DNA from 2 places in the Thalassotalea psychrophila genome. Region 1 is predicted to be linked to the other one. Evidence: predicted binding sites of a transcription regulator. Region 1 holds the regulator's gene; the other holds the start of a gene.
The links. The regulator sigma-54, encoded in region 1, starts transcription at its own class of promoters, with help from an activator protein. The targets are predictions, from matches to a motif close to GTTGGCACGNNNNTNGNNT.
Positions count from the first base shown of each region.

Region 1 (3,195 bases):
GAAACCAGAAGTTAAAGAAGAAACACAAGATGTTGAATCTAAAATTAACAATTCAGTAGAGCAAGATAAAGAACAATAATATGACGGCAACCCTAAAAGCACAAAACCTTGCTAAATCCTATAGCGGCCGAAAAGTAGTAAAGAGTGTCAGCTTAACGGTTAACTCAGGACAAATAGTAGGTCTATTAGGCCCTAATGGTGCAGGTAAAACCACTTCGTTTTATATGATCGTTGGTTTAGTACCAAGTGACGAAGGCTCTGTCGTGTTAAATGATCAAGATTTAACCTTATTACCTATGCATGAAAGAGCTCGTCAAGGCATAGGTTATCTCCCGCAAGAAGCGTCAATTTTTAGAAAACTTAGTGTCTTTGATAACATCATGGCCATTTTACAAACCCGCAAAGATCTCGACGATGTAGCCAAACTGGAAAAACTTGAAAGTCTGGTTGAAGATTTTAATATTGGTCACATTATTGAAAACACTGGTCAGAGTTTATCTGGTGGTGAAAGGCGCCGTGTTGAAATCGCCAGAGCACTGGCTGCTGACCCAAAATTTATCTTATTAGATGAACCGTTTGCTGGAGTAGATCCAATTTCAGTGGGCGATATTAAAAAAATTATTTTACAGTTAAAAGATCGTGGTATTGGGGTATTAATCACCGACCACAACGTACGAGAAACTCTTGATGTATGTGAGCATGCATACATTGTAAGTCATGGTGAATTGATCGCTGAAGGTAATGCTGAACAAGTTTTAAGTAATCAACATGTTCGAGATGTCTACCTAGGTGAGAAATTCAAGCTATAGTTAAGTTAATCAGCTTAAGCTAGTTTAAAGCAATTATTCGTTTCTCGTGTATTTAGTAGTTAACTTGCATAAGATTACACTTATGTAAATTTGGAATTTTTTCAAAAAATGAGACCTAGTCTTCAGCTCCGTATGGGGCAACATTTAACGATGACACCACAGTTACAACAGGCAATAAAACTGTTGCAACTCTCTACGTTAGATCTGCAACAAGAAATTCAAGAAGCTTTAGATAGCAACCCTTTATTAGAGGTTGATGAATCCGCTAATCAAGAAGAGATCAACGCTAATTCAGATTCACATTTAGATAGTAAGCAAACAGCTGCTGAAGCTATTGATGGTAGTGAGGACGCACAACCGACTCATGACGAAATAAGTACTTCTGAAGCCTTAACTCAAAATGAAATTCCACAAGAGTTGTCCGTAGATTCAACTTGGGAAGAAAGCTTCAGTGCCGGTACATCAAACACTGGGCTTGGCGGCGTCAGTAATGATGATTATGTATATCAAGGTGAAACTTCTGAATCTATCCAAGATCATTTAACTTGGCAAATGGAGTTAACTCCGTTTTCCGACACCGATAGGACTATTGCCATAGCTATTATTGATGCTATTGATGATAGTGGCTATCTTACGGTGACCTGCGAAGATATTTTATCTAGCTTAGGAGATGATGAAGTCGAACTAGACGAAGTTGAAGCGGTGTTAAAACGCATTCATATGTTTGATCCTATAGGCTCTGGGGCTAAATCAATAGCCGACTGTTTACTAATTCAACTTGCCCAGTTTAGCCCTGACACTCCCTTTATAACAGAAACCAAATTGGTGATTAGCGAGCATATCGATTTGTTAGGTAATCGTGATTTTAGACAAATCATGCGCAAAACTAAGTTAAAAGAGCCCCAGCTAAAAGAAGTAATGCAGTTAATCCACTCGTTAAATCCAAGACCTGGCGATGCGATAGTACAACAAGAGGAACAATACGTTATTCCTGATGTTAGTGTTTTCAAGAAAAATGGTCGTTGGGTGGTGGAATTGAACCCGGATACTGCGCCTAAAATTGGTATTAATAATCAATACGCGTCGATGGTTAAAACAACTAAATCATCAGAAGATAGCCAATTTATTCGTTCACATTTACAAGAAGCAAAATGGTTCATCAAATCACTTGAGAGTAGAAACGACACTTTACTTAAAGTTTCTAATTGTATCGTTCAACAGCAGCAAGGCTTTTTTGAGCATGGAGCAGAAGCAATGCGACCTATGGTATTAAATGACATTGCAGAAGCTGTTGAAATGCATGAATCAACGATATCAAGAGTTACAACACAAAAATATATGCACACCCCAAGAGGTATATTTGAACTAAAATACTTCTTTTCTAGCCATGTTAGCACTGAGAATGGTGGTGAATGTTCATCAACAGCAATACGTGCTCTGATTAAAAAACTAGTCGACGCAGAGATAGCAGCAAAACCATTAAGCGATAGTAAAATGGCGGAATTGCTTAGCGAACAAGGTATTAATGTAGCACGTCGAACCATTGCTAAATATAGAGAATCGTTAGGTATACCACCATCGAATCAAAGAAAAAGTTTACTTTAAAACCAACAAAATAAGGACAAAGCTTATGCAAATTAATCTATCCGGTCATCATGTTGAAGTTACCGATTCTATGCGTTCATATGTTGATGAAAAATTACAAAAACTCGAACGACACTTTGATCACATAAATAATGTGTATGTGGTTTTGAAAGTAGAAAAATTGCAACAAATTGCTGAAGCTACCTTACATGTAAATGCAGGTGAAATATTTGCTTCTGCCAACCATGAAGATATGTATGCGGCAATTGACGGATTAGTCGACAAACTAGATAGACAAGTTCTCAAACATAAGGCTAAGTTAGCTCACCATTAACTATGAATTTAAAGCAACTATTAAGCCCTGACTGCACCATATGTGCAGTACAGGGTAAAAGTAAAAAAAACATACTTCAACAAATCAGTGCAATTGCAGCGAATAAAATTAGCAGCGCAAATGCAAAAGAATTGTTGGACAGTTTAAGTAAAAGAGAAAAGTTGAGCAGCACTGGAATTGGTAATGGTATCGCTATTCCACACGGTAAAATCAATAATAGTGAAAGCCCCGTGGCTGTTTTATTAACAACAGATAAGCCAGTTATTTTTGACGCTATTGATGATAAGCCGGTTGACATTTTTTTCGCATTGTTCGTTCCTGAAGATCATTGTCAGCAACATTTAGAGACTTTGGCCAGTGTTGCCAAATTTTTTAGTAATAAAGAGAATAGTAAAAAAGTAAGACGTTGTCACAGTTCCACTGAACTTCATCAATTGGTTGTAAACAATTAGGTAGAAAATGAAACTA
Region 1 is NZ_CP134145.1:657,958-661,152, reverse strand. It holds gene lptA (lipopolysaccharide transport periplasmic protein LptA) at 1-79, shown strand, start outside; gene lptB (LPS export ABC transporter ATP-binding protein) at 81-809, shown strand; gene RGQ13_RS02815 (RNA polymerase factor sigma-54) at 918-2,414, shown strand; gene hpf (ribosome hibernation promoting factor) at 2,440-2,727, shown strand; gene ptsN (PTS IIA-like nitrogen regulatory protein PtsN) at 2,730-3,179, shown strand; gene rapZ (RNase adapter RapZ) at 3,187-3,195, shown strand, end outside.

Region 2 (3,195 bases), 210 kb from region 1:
CCTTATAGCATTAAACCAATTACAAATAATATCCAAAAGGCAAAGCCCGTAAATATAATTTTGCTTATTTGAGTTTGTACAACGTCTTCTTCAGGCATATGTTTAACTGTCATAATTGAGCCAATAAATGACGGTAGGGTGAAGATAAATAACCCTGAAAACATCGGTAATTGGCCTAAGTAAATAATGCCTAAAACTGATATAAAAACTATTGCCACTATTATCAATTGAACATTCAATAATAACTTAAATGCTGGCGTTAAATTTTCACTGGTAATGGTAGGGTCCACTTTTATTTGCTGTTTGCTATTGCTGATAAACAACATGGTTAACGTTAATAAACCAGAGCAGAAAGCTAACCCGGCTATATTATAGTTGAGCTGCGAGGTATGTAAGTAATAACTAATTAATGTTGGCAAAAAACCAAGTAACAATACATGAGCCAACATAGCAGTGATCGATATTGCTTTTATATCACCTGGTTGCCTTGTTTTTATACGCAGTATCATCAACATTAAAATTGCCGACAATGTGGTTAAACCATAAGCTATAAAACTGCCATCTGTAGTCATTTTACAAAGAACTATTAACCCTATGGCAAACACTAAGAAACAACCAAGAATTAACTTTAACATTTGATGGCGTACATGCATTTGTTTTTGGCTTGACGGGCTTTGCTGTTTCAATGCTTGCGCATTAGTTATGAATGCTCGTTGGTAATCATCCGCCAAGTTCACAGTAACTTGTGCTAATACAGCAAGAGTTAATAATGAGATAAATAAAGAGCCATCAACCACACCGCTATGCGCTGATAAGCCAGCGCCTAATATAATTGCTGCACAAGGTAGGAAAAATGTAATTGGCCGAATGGCAGATAAAAATAAATTAATGGCTACAGGCATATAGTGTTAAGGGTATCTAGAAAATCAGAGCACTATATTACACAAAAATGAACCACTCAACTACCGTTTAATGGCCAAGTCTGTACAACCTTATATTGAACACCTCTGTCTGTTGAAATTGATTCATATAAGCAAAAGTTATTGAACTCAATTTCAAAATTAGGCTTCGCTAAGATATTTGGCAATGCTTTGGCTTTTCTGCATAAAGTTAAATGTGGAATATAAGGTCTTTGTTGTAGCTTAATGCCGTTGTTGATAACAATATTTGTCAGATTGTTCACTAGAATTGAAAGGGTAACAGCCACATCGTCACTCGCTAAAAACAATACTTTCGGTTTCGGCCAAAACCCAACGCTGTTTAATAAAATTGAAAACCTATTAGCGCTTATATTATTAGTTTCTGTAATGCATCGCTGAATTGTTTCTTGCTCAACCATGCCTAGAAATACCAGAGTGATATGAAAGTTTTCCGCTATTACCGACTTAGTATCATTCGGTAAATGCAACTCACGCCAATTTGTTATTTCTTGTTTAAATGCACTTGCTAAATTCAAGCCAAAAAAATATCTACCCACAGTTTCTCTCTAAAAAATATTGTCTTACTCATTTTGGCGTAAATTAACGGCAAAGCAAGCCTGCATTAGCTTAATTTAGCTGTGATTTTAGTAATGTTTAGGTCGCACTTAAAACGTGCAGAAGTTCATATAGGGTGCAATTAGAGGTTTGATATGATTTTTCATTTATCACTACTTTATTGTTTTTAATAGCTATTTTGTTGTTTTAGTAGTTGGCACTGGCTTTGCAATATTACTGTTAATTGCAGTATTAAAAACATATGGAGTTAACAATGAGTGAGCAGGCAGGTATCAAACTGTGGTCATTTACAGGGAAAATGAAAACCCTACATTTGAGCTGGATGGCTTTTTTTATCACCTTCGTCGTGTGGTTTAACCATGCCCCGTTATTGGCTGTTATTGGCAATAGTTTAGGATTAACTGCAAGTGAAATAAAAACCTTATTGATTTTGAATGTCGCATTAACCATTCCTGCGCGAGTTATCATTGGCATGCTTACCGATCGTTACGGACCAAAATTAACATACACTTGGGTGCTGGCGTTATGTAGTATCCCTTGTTTTATGTTTGCTGCAGCCAGTAATTTTGAACAAGCCGCCATAGCTCGCTTTTTACTTGGCTTTATAGGTGCTGGTTTTGTGATCGGTATCCGCATGGTTAGTGAATGGTTTCCTGTTAATGAACTTGGCACTGCAGAGGGTATTTATGGTGGTTGGGGTAACTTTGGCTCAGCTGCTGCTGCCATGTCACTACCTGCAATCGCTTTGTTATTTGGTGGCGATGATGGCTGGCGCTATGCCGTTGGCTTGTCTGGCTTACTAAGTTTGGTATTCAGCGTTATTTGGTATTTTAATGTGTCAGATACACCAAAAGGTTCAACATATTTTAAACCTAAGCAAACCGGTGCAATGGAAATTACCAGTAAAGGCGATTTTTGGTTATTACTGCTAATGAAGTTACCTATGTATGGGGCTTTATCATTACTTATTTGGAAGCTTTCGCCAAGTGGCGTAAGTTTATTGGCAGAGCAAAGTGCAATTATTGCTTATATTGGTTTAGTGCTGTTATTTATTTTTGAAGTAAAACAAACCTATAAAGTAAATGGTCACGTATTTAAACAGCCAGTTCCAGAAATTCATCAGTATAAATTTAAACAAGTAGCTGTACTTAATATCTTATATTTTGCCACCTTTGGTTCAGAATTAGCTGTTATCTCGATGTTGCCATTATTTTTTGCTGAAGTGTTTTCATTAGATATGGTGTATGCCGGTTTGTTGGCATCACTCTATGCCTTTATGAATTTAATGTCTCGTCCAGGTGGTGGCTGGATCAGTGATAAGTTTGGCCGTAAAAAAACGCTACTTATATTAACGGCTGGTTTGGCTGCAGGTTACTTAACCATGTCGACTATTGATAGTAGCTGGCCTTTAGCCTTGGCGGTATTAGCTGCAATGGCATGTTCGTTTTTCGTACAAGCTGGCGAAGGTGCGGTATTTGCTGCAGTGCCATTAATTAAACGTCGCTTAACAGGTCAAATTGCCGGTATGACGGGTGCATATGGTAACGTTGGTGCTGTTGTATATTTAACGGTATTATCAATGGTCAGTTATCAGCAATTCTTTTTAGTTATTGCGGCAACCGCTGTAGTTGGCTTTATTACTTTGTTGTTTATGGAAGAGCCAAAAGGCTCGATGACAGAAGTACGCGAAGACGGTACG
Region 2 is NZ_CP134145.1:445,397-448,591, forward strand. It holds gene RGQ13_RS02005 (hypothetical protein) at 3-902, opposite strand; gene thpR (RNA 2',3'-cyclic phosphodiesterase) at 959-1,477, opposite strand; gene RGQ13_RS02015 (NarK family nitrate/nitrite MFS transporter) at 1,750-3,195, shown strand, end outside.
Region 2: the regulator sigma-54 is predicted to act here: its motif matches at 1,689-1,707, upstream of RGQ13_RS02015 (NarK family nitrate/nitrite MFS transporter).